DNA from 2 places in the Spirochaeta lutea genome. Region 2 is predicted to be linked to the other one. Evidence: riboswitches for the same ligand, from Rfam matches in the RefSeq annotation. Region 2 holds a riboswitch; the other holds the start of a gene.
The links. Region 2 has a riboswitch for cobalamin ahead of DC28_RS02785 (ABC transporter substrate-binding protein). Riboswitches for the same ligand answer to the same signal wherever they lie in the genome.

Region 1 (7,816 bases), on a different contig from region 2:
CCTTTGTTACGTGAATTAGGGTTTAGTGGTAATCGCGGATCGGTGTTTTTCGGCAGGCCGGCGAGGCTTGGGTTTAGGCATTCCGGGGACTGGGGCAGGCATGGAAATCACCCTGGAACCCGAGATCCTAGTCCCACTCCAGATTGCTGGCGGTCTGGTACTCCGTGACCCTGGTCTCGAAGAAATTTTTCTCCTTGGCCAGGTCGGTGGACTTACTCATCCAGGGGAAGGGGTTCGCTGCTCCGTAGACGGCGGGGAGTCCCAGGCGTTCAAGGCGCCGGTCGGCGATGTGCTCGACGTAGGTGCAGAACTGGGAGGCTGAAAATCCCGGCAGGCCCCGGGGACAGGCGTCCCGGGCATAGATCTGCTCCAGCTCCACCGCCCTTCGGATGAGGGATGTGATGGTTTCTTGGAAGGTGGGAGTCCAGAGGCCGGGGTGTTCGGCGATGATGGTGGAAATCAGGTCCATGCCGAAGGCCAGATGCAGGCTTTCGTCCCGCATGATGTACTCGAACTGCTCCCCGATTCCTACCATCTTCCGCTGTCCCTTGAGGGCCAGCATCATGGCGAAGCCTGCGTAAAAGAAGATGCCTTCCATAATCACGTAGTAGCCGATGAGATCATGGAGGAAGGTCTCCAGGCCCCCGGGATCCCGGGTGGAGAATGACGGGTCCAACACCCCCCGAGTAAGGGAGATGACGAACTGGTCCTTTTCCCTGATGGAGGGGATTCGGTCGTACATGCCGTAGATCTCATCGGGGTCCAGGCCCAGGGAATCGCAGCAGTAGATGAAGGTGTCGGTGTGGACTGCCTCCTCGTAGGCTTGGCGCAGGAGGTACTGCCGGCATTCCGGGTTGGTAATGTGGCTGTAGATGCTCAGGACGATGTTATTCGCCGTCAGGCTCTCCGCGGTGCTGAAAAATCCCAAATTCCAAAGGATCAGCCGGCGCTCGTCTTCACTGAGGGTTCCGGATTTCCACATCTCGATGTCGTCCTGCATGGGGATCTCCTCGGGAACCCAGTTGTTGGCCACCCCCGCCTTGTAGTGCTGCCGGGCCCAGGGGTAGGTCATGGGCAGGATCTTGTTGGGGTCGGTTTTTTCATTGTTGATTACTGACATACTTCACACTCCTCATTGTCGATGGTGCAGCTCTGGGGTGCCCGGGAGCCAAAAATAGTCCGGGTTCTCAGGCTGTCCGGGGTTGATGGGCTGTCCGGGCTTTCTTCCGAGACGGAATTCTGGTTCGCTGGGCCAGCCGCGTAGGGGGTCGCCGGTGTATCTCCCCGATGAGAATCGGTCTTGGGTAGTCCAGCCGGATCGAGGGAGCTGCGGGTCTGGGTGTATCCGTATTCCTTGGCATCCAAGGTGGATTTCTCTATCTGGCTGGCTGCCAGGGTGCGCAGGTAGTAGGTGGTTTTCAGGCCCATCCGCCAGGCCTGGAGATACACCTGCTCCAAAGCCATGCCCGAGCTGCCCCGGAGGAACACCGTGTGGCTCTGACTCTGGTCGATCCATTTACCCCTTCGGGCGGTGTGTTCCACTAAAACCAGGGGATCAATTTCGAAGACCTCCTTGTAGCGCTGCCGTAGATCGTCGGGCACCTGGGGAATCTGCTGTACCGAGCCGTCCCGGTATTTCAGGTCACGGCGGAGTTTCTCCGTCCACAGCCCCCGGGCCTTAAGGTCCTCCGCCAGGTAGCGGTTCACCACGGTGAACTCCCCGGACATATTGCTTTTGACGTAGAGGTTTTTGTACGCCGGCTCAATGCAGGGATAGGTTCCGGCGATGGTGGAGATGGTTGCGGTGGGGGCGATGGCCAGGCAGTTGGAATTGCGCATGCCCCATCGGCGGATATGGTGCCGGACGGGCTCCCAGTCGAGATACCCATCCCGGGACGTGGACAGTGCCAGGGGGGCTCCTCGATGGGTTTCCAGGAGGGAAAGGGTGTCCTGGGGCAGGAGGTTTCTGTCCCATTTACTACCGGCGAAGCTCTGGTAGGCTCCCCGTTCCCGGGCAAGGCGGGAGCTTGCGAGGATGGCATGGTAGCTGACCAGTTCCATGCTGCGGTCCGAAAGGTCCAAGGCTTTGGGATCCTCAAATGCCAGTCCCAGGGAGAAGAGCAGATCCTGGAATCCCATGATGCCCAGGCCGACGGGGCGGTGGCGCAGATTCGCGGTCCTGGCTTCAGGGGTAGGGTAGTAGTTCAGATCGATGACGTTGTCCAGGATACGCATGGCGGTTGTAATGGTGGATTCCAGGAGCCGGGTGTCCAGGGGGAGGGGATCGGCGGATGACCCCAAGACCGGTTCCGCTGCCCGGGAAGGCTGGCTTTCAGGAGTGTCTTTCCCTCGGCGGTCCGGGTGTTGGGCCGGGGCGGTGTTGGTGTGAATTGTGGCGGCGGGGGCCGGGTGAGGGGCGGTGTTGGTGTGTATTGTGGCGGCGGGGGCCGAGTGAGGGGCGGTGTTGGTGGCTGGGTGCCGGCCCGGGTTGCTCCAATCCGGGCGGTCCGGGTGTTGGTTTTTGTCGGGATGCCGCAGGTGGCGGACAAGGTTAACGCTGCCCAGGTTGCATACCGCGGTTTCCTCCCGGGAGGTATTCAGGGTAATTTCCGTGCAGAGGTTCGAGTTATGGACTACACCGATATGGTCCTGGGGACTGCGGATGTTGCAGGGGTCCTTGAAGGTAATCCAGGGATGGCCGGTCTCAAAGAGCCGGGTCAGCATTTTGCGCCAGAGTTTTTTGGCATCTACCCGACGGACCAGGCGTATTTTCCCCTGTTCGGCCAGGGTCTCGTAGTATTCATACCGTTCTTTGAAGGCTTGTCCATAGAGCTCATGGAGATCCGGTACCTCCTCGGGGGAGAAGAGGGTCCAGGTATCTCCGTCCAGTACCCGCTGCATGAACAGATCCGGCACCCAGTTTGCGGTGTTCATATCGTGGGTCCGCCGGCGGTCGTCACCGGTGTTCCGCCGCAGGTCGAGAAAATCCTCGATATCGTAGTGCCAGGTCTCCAGATAGGCACAGGTGGCTCCCCGGCGGCGTCCCGAGCGGTTGATGGCCAGGGTTACATCATTGGCAATCTTCAAGAAGGGGATTACCCCCTGGCTGGAAACCCGGGTGCTCTTGATCAAGGCACCGGTCCCGCGGATATTGGTCCAGTCGTTTCCGATGCCCCCGGACCACTTGGCAAGCAGGGCGTTGTCCCCCAGGCCCTTGAAAATGGAAGGCAGATCATCCTCCAGGGTGGTCAGGTAACAGCTGGAAAGCTGGGCATGGGTGAGTCCTGCATGGAAGAGGGTTGGGGTGGAGGGGATGAATAACAGCCGGCTCATGACCTGGTAGAACTCCCGGGCGCGGAGCTCGGGCCGATCCTCCTCCAGGGCCAGTCCCATGGCAACCCGCATCCAAAATCCCTGGATGGTCTCCTCAGGACCGCCATCAAAACGGAGGCTGTACCGCTCCATAAGGGTAGAAACCCCCATGTAACGGATCAACCCGTCCCACTCGGGGTCAAGTTCTTCGGCCAGTCCCCGGATATCCATCCCCGCCAGCCGCTCATCCAAAACCCCCTCCCGGATACCCCGGTCCAGGGTGCGTACGAACTGATCCCCGTACGCCTGGCGGTACCCTGGATCCCCGGGGTCACAGCCCATCATCTCCCGGTAGTACCGGCATCGTAGGAACAGGGCCCCCAGCTCATCGTACGCCGGATCCTCCTCAATAGCCTCCCCCGCGGCCTGGGCGGCGGCGGTAAGAAATGCCAGAGCCGAGGGATCATGGGTGCCTTCGGGGTCCTCGGAGTATCGGGAATCTCCGAAAGCCGAGTGGGGAAGGGGCTGTTTTGGGGCAGCCTGGGAGCCTTCGGAGGATCGGGGTGCTCGGGAATCTCCGAAGACCGGGCGGGAATGGGTCTGTTCCGCCGTGCCCTGAGGGTTCGGGGAGCCTTCGGAGGATTGGGAGGCATCCAGGGTTGTCTGGGCCGCTCCGGGGGGTGCCGGGTATCCGGAAGCCGTCGGTCCTTCCGGATCGGCTGTGGGCTTCTTCCCGGTGCCCTCTGAAACCCCCAAGAGGCTGACGATCCGGGCGGCCAGCCCCGGCAGGTCGATATCCTCCCCGGGGCAGCGGGAACCCCGGGTCCGATCCTCCCGGGTTAGGATTGCTATATACGTGCTGAGGTGCTCCTGCACCTCCTGGCTATGGGTTTTTGTATCTACCATGGTCTGTCCTTTTCTCAAAGCGGTGGTGTAAAGACGCCGGGGCCGGTACGCGATCCCGGTCTTGGCTGTATGCCGGACCTGCCCAGGGTTTGAGATACCCCGGGCTGCAGCGGTCCTGGGCGTAATGCCCTGATGGACTGCGTTCCGAGGCCGTACCAAACACCCAGGGGCGTCCGGGGGGAGAGAACAGATTGGTGTCAGAAATGGAAACTTGAAGCGGTCATAGAGAACCTCCCGTTCAGGTGTTCAGGCGGGTCTCCTGGCTTGGCATCAACCGTACCCCGGCCTTCCCAGTTTCCCAGTGGCATTATCGGGGTTTGTCAACCTTACAGTAGCGGGGGCTGCGCCGGACTTGCACCGGACTTCCCTGCCGTTTCTGGTTACGGCAGTGCGCCTGACATCACCCAGTCTGTAATAGTAGACGGGAACTGTCAACCATATATGGTGTTTTTTTTGTAAAAGGTGATTCGAATGCGCTATATATCGCGTGGTTTTGGCCCACAGGGTTGGGCTCCGGTCCTCAGATTCTCCATGGGGGGAAGACCCCGGCCCGCTCCGGCCCTGGAACCCCGGACAACGGGCCAGGGGCATGGGAATCACCCTAAAAAAAGGCTGCCCGAATGAACCATCCAGGCAGCCCCGAGAGGAGGTATGATACAAGAAGTACCCGTTAGTATCGTTTTGTCGATCCATCCCGGAGACCCGAGTCGGGGCCGGGCCGCCAGAGGCAGGTGCTGGTCATCCGCCAGTCCGGGGGCAGAAGGCGCTGTTGGCCGGTCAGGGTGATGACCGTCCGGCTGTGGATATCCCGGGAGCTGGTACCTACCATAAGCTCGAAGTCGCCGGGTTCCAAGAGACGTTGGTGGTCCCGGATGGTGTAGCTCAGGAGGTCGGTGGGAATGGTTATTTCGAGGGTGCCCCATTCCCCGGGGTTCAGAGATACCCGATGGAAGGCCTTCAGCTCCTGGGCCGGGCGTACGAGCTTGGCCACCAGGTCCCGGACATATACCTGGACGACCTCGTCTCCGGGCAGACTGCCGGTGTTTTTCAGGGTAACCGAAAGGCGTATCTCTCCGTCCAGGGGATAGCTGGTCCGCTCGAAGGTGCAGGCTTCGATGCTGAAGCTGGTGTAGCTCTGGCCGTAGCCAAAGGGGAATTCGGCGCCGAAGTCCCGCTGGATGGGGGTGCCTGCGCTCTTGAGTTTATGGTTGTAGTAGTAGGGCATGGCCCCGGCGTCCCGGGGAATGGAAACGGGGAGTTTCCCTCCGGGGTTTATCCGGCCCAGGAGGGCGTCGGTAACCGCCTGGGCGCCGGTCTGACCGGGAAGCCAGGCCTGGAGAATCGCACCGGCGTTCTGGAAGGCGCTTCCCAGGTGGTAGGGACGTCCGCTGAACACTACGACGATGGTGGGTTTGCCCAGGGCCAGAACCTGCTCCAAAAGTTCCTGCTGAACCCCCGGTAGGGTCAGGGTGCTGGCATCCGAGCCCTCCCCCACGGTGCCGCTGAGAAAGAGTCCCGCCAGGTCGCCCAGGGCGATTACGACCCGGTCGCTGTTCCGGGCGGCTTCCAGTGCCTCTTCGAATCCCCCGGTATCGTAGCTCAGGTAATCCTCCTGGCTCCGGCCGTCTGCGGTGATGTCCCCGGGGAAGACAGCAGGTTTATCCGGGCGTCCGGTCAGGATCGAACAGCCCTTGGCGTAGTTCAGGGTGCCGGGAAAGGCCTGCTCCAGGACGCTTCGGAGGGTGGGGATGACGGATGTGCCGTCCTTGCGCTCTGCGGTAATTAAATGAACCGGAAAGGCGTACCCGCCCATCATGCCCATGGGATCGTCGGCCAGGGGGCCGATCAGGGCGAGGGACTCCTGGCTGGCGGCGGGGGAGAGGGGAAGAATCCCCTGGTTTTTCAACAGTACCAGGGACTTTTCCGCTGCTTCCCGGGCGATCTGGTGGTGGTCCTGGAGGTTTGTCAGTACGCCGCCCTCATCCACGAAGGGATTCGTAAACAGTCCGAGACGGATTTTCTGCATGATGTGACGGGTCACCGCCTCATTGACATCCTCCATGGCAAGAAGGCCGCGCTCTATGGCCTGGGGAATGCCCGGGCCGTAGAGGGTATCGCTGGGTAGTTCAACATCAACCCCGGCTAACAGACCTGCGGCGGCCCCGTGGGCCTGGTCGGGCTGGGTGCGGTGGTCGTTCACCAGCTGGTCCAGACCCTCGTAGTCCGAAACCACAATGCCCTCAAATCCCCAGCGCTCCCGCAATAACTCATGGATCAGCTCCCTGGACTGGTGCAGGGGCTCGCCGTCTATATCGTGGTAGGCGGGCATGACCGCCCCGGCCTTCGCCAGTTTAATAGCCGCCTCGAAGGGAAAGAGAAACAGGTCGTTCAGCTCCCTCATTCCGATGCGCACCGGAGCATGGTTCCGCCCGCCCTCGCTGAAGGAGTGACCCACGTAGTGCTTCAGGGTGGCCAGTACGGGGTGGCGTTCATCCTGGAGCCCGGTGACGTAGCCGCAGGCCAGCATGGCCGTCAGGTAGGGATCCTCTCCGAAGGTCTCCTCGGTGCGGCCCCACCGGGCATCCCGGCACACATCCAGAACCGGCGCCAAACCCTGGCGGCTGCCTACGGAGTAGACCTCGGCGCCGATGGCCCTGCCGATCCGGGTTACCAGCTCAGGGTCCCAGGTGGCGCCGTTGTTGATTCCCGAGGGAAAAATCGTCGCACCCTGGGCCATGAGGCCGGATAGGCACTCTTCGTGGGGCAGGGCGGGAATTCCTAACCGGGTTTTCGTGGTGAGGTAGTGTTGGATTTCATTGAGTACTCGTACCCCCCGGCGTGCTTCGATCTGCTGGCTGCCCAGGGGGCGGGTAATCTGGCCGATTCCGTGGCGCAGGGCCTGGTAGGGATCCTGTTCTCCTGTGGTCTGCTCGTAGCCTTTGAGGGATTTCAATCCCAGGCTTCCGTCGGGCCCCATGGTGAACCACAGGGCGTGCAGCTGAGCCACCTTTTCCTGGAGGGTCATCTTGGCCACAATATCCTTAGCTTGCTGTCGAATTTGCATGAGTTACCCCTTTACAGCTCCGGCGGTCAGACCGGCAACCACGTATTTCTGAAGAAAGATATACAGCATGGCCATGGGAAGCAGAGCAATGCTGATGAAGGCCATAATCCGGTTCCAGCCAGTGGTGTACTGGCCCTGGAACTGCATGACCCCCAGGGGAATGGTAAAGGTGGATGCATCATCCAATACCAACAGGGGAAGCAGGAACTGATTCCAGCTCTGGATCAGGGTAATAATGGTCACGGTGGAGATAACCGGGGTCGACAGGGGCAGCAGCACCCGCCACGCAAAGGTCAGAAGCCCGCCGCCGTCGATGGAAACCGCGTCCTGAAGATCCTTAGGAACCTCCCGGAAGAATCCGGTAAAGATGAAGATCGCCAGGGGAAGGCTGAAGGCCGCCTGGGATAGGATGACCCCCAGCCGGGTTCCGATGAGGCCGAACCCCCGAAGCTGCAGGTAGAGGGGCAGAACCGCCACAGTAATGGGAAAGAGCATGCCCATAATGAAAAAGTTGAACAAAAAGCCCCTTCCCTT
Region 2 (7,816 bases):
CTTTGGCAGATGCCGGACAGATTTAAAACCTCCCGAGGACAGCATTTTGGCTCCAGGATTGTGATTCACCAGGGATATCTCTACCTTACCATCGGTGATCGGGGAGAGATGAACCGGGCCCAGCTTCGTCAGGATCCAGCGGGGTCGGTACAACGCTTTATGCTCTCGGAGCTGGACGGGGGAGCACAGGATGTGCGCCCGGAGCTCTATACCTACGGGCATAGAAATCCCCAGGGAATGGCTGTTCATCCCCAGCGGGATGAAATCTGGCTCCACGAGCATGGTCCTCGAGGGGGGGATGAGCTTAATATCCTCCAAGCCGGAGACAATTACGGGTGGCCCCTGGTGACCTTCGGACGCAATTATAACGGTACTGTAATCAGCAGAAATACCCATGCTACGGGAATCACTCCCCCGGTTCTTCACTGGACACCGAGTATTGCACCTTCGGGTATGGCGTTTTACTCGGCTGACCGGTATCCCCAGTGGCAGGGCTCGCTCTTTCTGGGTGCCTTGGCCGGGCAACACCTGCGAAGGGTGATGCTATCTGCCGGAGAGATTACCGGCCAGGAAATACTCCTGGAGAACCGGTTGGGACGGATACGAGACGTACATGCTGGTAGGGATGGCGAACTCTACATTCTTACGGACGGCAACAGGGCCGCCCTGTATCGACTTCGCCCGGTTGAATAGCGGGGTACTCCGGTATCCACTGCTCCGGGTTCCGGAAGCAGCCCAAACATCCCGCCCCAAAGAGAACAGAATGCCACCATCGGATGTGCAGTACTTGAGGTATTCGATCAGCCGATGGTGGTGTGTCTATCATCTGGAAATCAATTTCTAGCGCGCAAAAGGTTGTAAACGACCCTAGATATGGCTGAGCAGCCTCTATCTCCACCCAGGGGTGGTGTCGCCGGGGTGCAATGGTACAACCTTTTACGCACAATAAAATCAATCGATTGGCAGGTTATTCTCCCGGTAACTTCCGGTAGGCTCCCTGGTCGGCGCTGGTAGCCATCAGGGCGTAGGCACGAAGGGCCTTTGAAACCACCCGTTCGCGGTTTCGGGGGGTATACGCTTCTTCCCCTCGGGCTTCCTCCTGATTTCTCCGTTCAGCCAACTCCTCAGGAGAAATCTCCAGGGCAATAGTGCGGTTAGGAATATCAATGGTGATGGTGTCGTTATCTTTTACCAGGGCTATAGCCCCTCCGGCCGCCGCCTCAGGGCTCGCATGGCCGATAGAGAGGCCGCTGGTTCCACCGGAGAATCTTCCGTCGGTTAGTAGGGCGCAGGATTTTCCCAGTTTCATGGATTTAAGGTAACTGGTCGGGTAGAGCATCTCCTGCATACCAGGACCGCCCTTCGGTCCCTCATACCGGATGATAACCACGTTGCCTTCCCGAACCTTACCCCCGAGGATTCCCTCAATGGCGTCCTCCTGGCTTTCATAAACCCGGGCTGTTCCGGTGAACCGGAAGATGCTTTCATCCACGCCGGCGGTTTTCACGATACAACCCTTTTCTGCGATATTTCCGAACAAGACGGCCAAACCCCCGTCTGGATAATATGCATGTTCCACATCTCGAATACAGCCTTCGGTGCGGTCTGTATCCCCTTCTCGGTAGTAGTTATGCTGACTACCCATAACGAGATTCCGAGTACCTCCCGGAGCAGCACGGTAAAATTCCACAATCCGGGTATCGGGATTCCTTGTAAGGTCATAGCGTTCCAGGATCTGCCCCAGGCTCGGTGAATCCACCCGGGGCACATTCGGATCAATCAAGCCTCCCCGGTGTAACTCTGCTAGAATGGCCATAATTCCCCCGGCCCGGTGGACATCCTCAATATGGTACTGGCTATTGGGACTTACCTTACAGATACAAGGAACCTTTCGGCTCAGGGCATCAATATCCGCCATGGTGAAATCCACCCCGGCTTCCCTGGCAATGGCGAGCAGATGGAGAACGGTATTAGTGCTTCCGCCCATGGCAATGTCCAGGCTCATGGAATTCATTAAGGCGGCCTTGGTGGCAATGGACCGGGGAAGAACCTGGTGATTATCTTCCTCGTAGAATTCCCTGGCCATTTCAACGATCCGGGTTGCGGCGGTTTTAAAGAGATCGAGCCGTTTTGCGTGGGTTGCCACTACGGTACCGTTTCCCGGCAACGCCAAGCCGAGAGCCTCGTTCAGGCAGTTCATGGAGTTAGCGGTAAACATTCCCGAACAACTTCCGCAGGTAGGGCAGGCGTGTTCCTCCACAGCAGCTAGAAGGCTATCGTCAACCTCCGGGTCGGCAGCCATTACCATGGCGTCCACCAAATCGTATTTACGGTCTCCCACCCGGCCCGCCTCCATGGGGCCCCCGGAAACAAAAATCGTTGGGATATTCAGTCTCATGGCTGCCATGAGCATGCCCGGGGTGATTTTATCGCAGTTTGATATACATACCAGGGCATCTGCACAGTGGGCGTTGACCATGTACTCAATACTATCTGCAATCAGATCGCGGCTGGGCAGGCTGTAGAGCATCCCGCCGTGGCCCATGGCGATTCCGTCATCCACTGCAATGGTATTAAACTCGGCAGCAAAACAACCCTGGTCTTCGATGTACTGTTTCACTTCTTGACCGATGGTGTGGAGATGGGCATGTCCCGGGACGAACTGGGTAAAACTATTAGCGATGGCAATAATTGGTTTTCCAAACTGCTCTTTCGTCATACCGTTGGCCCGCCAGAGCGCCCTGGCACCAGCCATATTTCTGCCGGCCGTATTTGTGAGACTTCTTAATCGGGGCATACCCCCTCCTTCGTAAACGATACTAATCTTGGAATGGATGGTACAAAAAAACAGCCCGGGTCTCAAGGGAGGTCCCCGCTGATTCACCCTCCTCGGTGTGACAAACACCTGATGGCTGGTCGATTCCGCCCCATCGGTTCGAGCCTCGGGTACTCAAAGTGGGTTATTGCTTCCATGAAAGCCCACATCCCGCTGCCTGGGCCGTCTCAAAAAAACAGACCAGCATGGGTAAACCCGGGGGCAATCCGGATTCCGCAAGCAGGCAAGCAACATCCCAGGCCTCCTGGGGGTTGATGGGGGAGTCGATTTCCCAGGCCTCCTGGGGATCGATGAGGGAGTGGTTTGGAGCCCCGCCCAGACCGGAATGGGCCGGATGGACGGGCCCTGATACCTGAGCCTGGGTATCAGGAAGTTGCCGGGACATCGGCGGTGCTACGGTGTTATCGGAGAACCATCCTAATAAGAACGGCCAAACCAGTTCAAAGGTCCGGGGAAGATCAATACCAGCCCTGGTTCCCAGCTCCTCCATGGCAATCTGGATACGGTCATGAATCTTCGGCATACCGGTATTGTAGTCGTTGACCATGAGCCTCGCCAAGGGGTATAAAGCCTGTACATAAGGTTCCGCAATCTGGCCTTTACGGTCAGAACCATGGTGTAACCATGGTGCGGTGAAAAGGGAAGGGGGTGAAATTCCTCCACGGTCCCGCCACTGTGAGTTTTACTACCTAACCTGTATGCCACTGGATTTTTCCGGGAAGGCGGTTAGGGTCGGAACGAGTCAGGAGACCTGCCTTATGAACATACAAATACCTGCGCGGACAGGTAGGAGGTTGTTATGCAATTCCGTAGGTCGTTTTCCCGTACTATCCTTTCCCTCTGTTTGATCCTAGGGGTAACCCTTTCACCGACACTCGTTCTGGCAGCTGGTAATCAGGAGACAGCCGGCAGTCCGCCAACCCAGGAATCGATCCAGGGTCAGTCCTCTGAGTTACCCGATGCCGCTAGCGAAGTTTCCACCCCGCAACAGAGCCCCCAGCGTATTGTGAGCCTGGCTCCAAATGTTACTGAAATACTATTTGCTCTTGGAATTCAGAATCGGCTGGTGGGACGCACCGACTTCTGCGATTATCCTGCTGGGGTTTCGGAGATTCCGAGCATCGGCGGCGGAATGGATGCTGGTGTTGAGGGCATCCTCGCATTGAAGCCTGATCTTGTCATCGCACCCCGGGATTATTTCACTGCTTCAGTGGAAAAACTCCAGGATCTGTCCATACCGGTTCTCATCCTTGATACAGTAACCGAACTCAGTGGGGTATTCGAGTCTATTTCCGGAATTGCCCAGGCGGCGGGAGTCCCCAACCGGGGGGATGCTCTGGTGCAGTCCATGAAAGAGCGGCTGCAGATTCTCCAGACGGAATTGGAGACCCTATCCTCACCGCGTCCCAGGGTGTACTATGCCGTCGGCTTCGGAGACGGGGGAGATTGGACGGCTGGGGGTGATACCTACATTCACCAAATGATCACCCTCGCCGGCGGCGAAAACATCGCTGCAGATGTATCGGGGTGGTCCTACTCCCTGGAGAAGCTCCTGGAACATGATCCCGAGCTAGTTCTCCTGCCGGGATCCTGGCCTGCTGAGGATGCCTTCAAGGTTACCCCGGGCTATAGCTCCCTCACCGCCGTCACTGAAGATAGACTGTATACTATAAATAACGATCTCATTGACCGCCAGGGACCGCGGTCCATAGACGGTTTGGTCATGTTGGCCTCTATCTTTCATCCGGATCTTAGTCCTGAGGTTCGCCAGGCTCTGACATCGGGATCACCCCAAAGCCAGGACACTATACAATCCCCTGAACAGGCCCGGGACTAGGTATGCACGACCGTCTTCCCCTGAAGCGGTTTGTAGGCTGGATTTTCTTGGGGATCTTGACTTATATCGTGGTCAGCCTTGGGGCCGTTTCTTTCGGGGCTGCCGAGATTGGGTTCAACCAGTCCATGCGGATCCTTCTGTCTCTCCTGCCATTCCGGGGTACGGATGGCGGGGCTGACAGCGCTTCGGTGAGGATGATCATACTCCAGGTCAGATTGCCCCGGGTTGTGCTTTCCGGCCTGGTGGGCATGGCCCTATCCTTGAGCGGGGCAGTGCTCCAGGCGGTGTTCAGAAATCCCCTGGCGGAACCCTATCTGCTGGGGATTAGTTCGGGGGCAGGCCTGGGGGCGAGTATCGGTATTATCCTGACCCCCGTAATAGGCGTGTTCCCCCTGCTTTCAGGCTTCGGGATCATCGGCCTATCGGCCTTTTTGGGAGCCCTGGGATTCACCCTGATTGTCTATCTGCTGGCCAGGGTTATCTCACCGAACCGCAGTCAAGCCATTCTCTTGGCGGGGGTCGGGCTTGGCGTTATGGGGTCGGCGGGGATTTCGGTTCTCATGTTTCTGTACAGCAGGCATCTGGAACAGATCGTCTTTTGGACCATGGGGAGTTTTTCTGCGGCAAACTGGGACAGAGTGGCCTTAGTAGCTCCGGTGGTAGTATTGGCATCCTTGATCATCTTCTTTCTACACAGGGAGGTAACCATACTTTCATGGGGAGGCGGTACCGGGCATATACTCGGAATGCGTGTCGATGCGGTCCGGCGGACGTTACTGGTGATCACGAGCCTGCTCACTGCCTTCTCCGTTGCCTCGGCCGGCGTTATAGGGTTCGTGGGGCTGGTTGTACCTCATATTCTGCGGAGCTGGGTCGGGGTGGATCATCGAAGGGTCCTGCCGCTCTCTGCCCTCGGCGGTGGCATCTTTCTCATACTAGCTGATACCCTCGCCAGAACCCTGGTCAGTCCACGAGAGATACCCGTAGGGGTCCTTACGGCTCTCTTAGGCGGTCCCATTTTTATCTGGAGGATTCTCATGCCCCAGGGTTCGGGAAAGGATGCAGGTTATGAGTGGTGATACAAGGAACTCCCTCGAACTGCGGGATCTCAAATTCTCCTACACCCCTCAACAGGAATTGATACACAACCTAAATCTGCGGTTTGAACCCGGAAAAATTATCGTGCTGTTGGGACCCAACGGTTCGGGGAAATCCACTATTATCCATCTCCTGTCGGGTCTCATCAAACCCCAGGCAGGTGCAGTCTTCCTTGGAGGGGAGGATATTCGATCCTACTCACCGAGGAGACGTGCTCAGTACATTGCCCTTGTCCCGCAGCTCCATACACCTCCCCCGGGCACCACCGTCCGGGATGCGCTCATCATGGGGCGCTATCCCTACCGCCGGGGGATCAACGCACTGGAATGCCCATCCGAGCTCTGGGAATTCGGTATAGGGCAGTTTGAACTCCAGCCGCTCCTAGACCATACCCTTGATACCCTTAGTGGAGGGGAATTGCAGCGGGTCATGATTGCCCGGGCTGTTATTCAGGACCCCAGATTTCTTATCCTGGACGAACCCGGGGCACACCTGGATATACATCACCAGGTATTAGCCATGCGGGTTCTTAAAAACCTTGCCAACCGCGGCCAGGGGATTCTCATGGTACTCCATGATTTGACGGTTGCCCTACAGGTGGCGGATGAGGTTGTCCTTCTAGGACCGGGGAGTGCTGAGGCGGGTGCTCATGGCGACCCGTCCTATTCTCGGCCGGAATTGTTACAGGGACCGCCGGATTTGGTGTTACAGGAAGAGCGATTGTCCAGGGTGTATAAAAATCCCGTACAGATCATTCGGAATCCGGGAGGTGTTGCAGCGGTGTACCATTTTTCTTAGACTTCAGCTATGAACATTCTTGTTTTGGATGGGCAGACCAACAACCCGGGGGATCTCTCCTGGCAGCCCGTCGCCGATTTGGGAAACCTCACCGTGTATCCCAGGACAGCGAGTCGGGAACTTCTTTCCCGTGCCAAGGACGCCCAAATCATCCTGACAAATAAGGTACCGCTTACCAGAGATGTTCTGGATGTTCTCACCCGTCTTAGGTTTATTCAAATCCTGGCCACAGGGTGGAATACCGTGGATGTGGATTATGCTGCCCGCCTGGGTATTCCTGTCAGCAACATTCCCGATTACAGCACAGATTCGGTCGCCCAACATGTGTTCGCCTTTCTCCTCCATGCGTTTAATCAAATACAAATGCATGCCGACTCGGTACGTCAGGGTGATTGGAGTTCATGCCTGGATTTTTCCTATTCACTGGTCCCTATGGAAGAATTAGCCGGCAAGACCATGGGGATAGTCGGATACGGTCGTATCGGAAGGAAGGTTGCGTCCATTGCACGGTCCTTTGGAATGAAGGTTCTCGCCGGCAGACATCCTGATGGTACCATTCCCCGGGGCTGCGGGGAGGATCCCCTGTTGGAAGAACGGGATATTCTTCCTCTTCAAGAGCTTTTCCTCCAGAGTAGCGTCATCACTCTGCATGTCCCCCTGGCAGCACGCACCCTCGAGATGATCGGGGGTGAACTCCTATCCCGCTCGCCCTCGGATCAGATTCTAATCAATACGGCCCGGGGGGGAATCGTTGCAGAAGCGGATCTGATCCTAGCCCTGGACAGCCGGACCCATGGGCCCCGCTATTATTACACCGATGTGTACTCCCTTGAACCGCCCGAACCGCATCCCCGGTTATTTGACCATCCCCGGGTCATCGTTAGTCCCCACCGGGCGTGGAGCAGCGTCCGGGCCCGGCAGCACCTCATCCAGATTGCCGCAGACAATATTCGCGGGTTTCTATCTGGAAAACCTCAGAATCTTGTTCCTTCATCTTCTCCCTAGGTCGAAAAACCTTGCTTTCAATCTCCGCAATTCCTAAGCTTTAGGTATGGAAAAACGGGTTCGTTCCCTAATGATCATTATCGCAGTATTCTGGTTATCGCCCTTCGTCCTGGCATTCGCCCAGGAACCCGCTATCCTGATCCTCCATTCCTACAGCAGCGATTTTCCTTGGACAGCTGAGCTGGGTGAGGTTTTTCAAGCGACGGTCAGGGAATCCTATCCCAAAGCAGTTTTTTTCAGTG

Region 1: another riboswitch for cobalamin. It lies ahead of DC28_RS16300 (ribonucleoside-diphosphate reductase subunit alpha); the one in region 2 lies ahead of DC28_RS02785 (ABC transporter substrate-binding protein).

The regions. Positions count from the first base shown of each region.
Region 1 covers NZ_JNUP01000071.1:135,855-143,670, reverse strand. The annotation lists gene DC28_RS13325 (ribonucleotide-diphosphate reductase subunit beta) at 128-1,120, opposite strand; gene DC28_RS16300 (ribonucleoside-diphosphate reductase subunit alpha) at 1,111-4,218, opposite strand; cobalamin riboswitch at 4,451-4,631, opposite strand; gene DC28_RS13315 (glycoside hydrolase family 3 N-terminal domain-containing protein) at 4,889-7,282, opposite strand; gene DC28_RS13310 (carbohydrate ABC transporter permease) at 7,286-7,816, opposite strand, start outside.
Region 2 covers NZ_JNUP01000023.1:139,250-147,065, forward strand. The annotation lists gene DC28_RS02770 (PQQ-dependent sugar dehydrogenase) at 1-693, shown strand, start outside; gene ilvD (dihydroxy-acid dehydratase) at 968-2,797, opposite strand; gene DC28_RS16355 (hypothetical protein) at 2,961-3,359, opposite strand; cobalamin riboswitch at 3,422-3,609, shown strand; gene DC28_RS02785 (ABC transporter substrate-binding protein) at 3,636-4,673, shown strand; gene DC28_RS02790 (FecCD family ABC transporter permease) at 4,676-5,752, shown strand; gene DC28_RS02795 (ABC transporter ATP-binding protein) at 5,742-6,569, shown strand; gene DC28_RS02800 (D-2-hydroxyacid dehydrogenase) at 6,579-7,574, shown strand; gene DC28_RS02805 (PAS domain-containing hybrid sensor histidine kinase/response regulator) at 7,621-7,816, shown strand, end outside.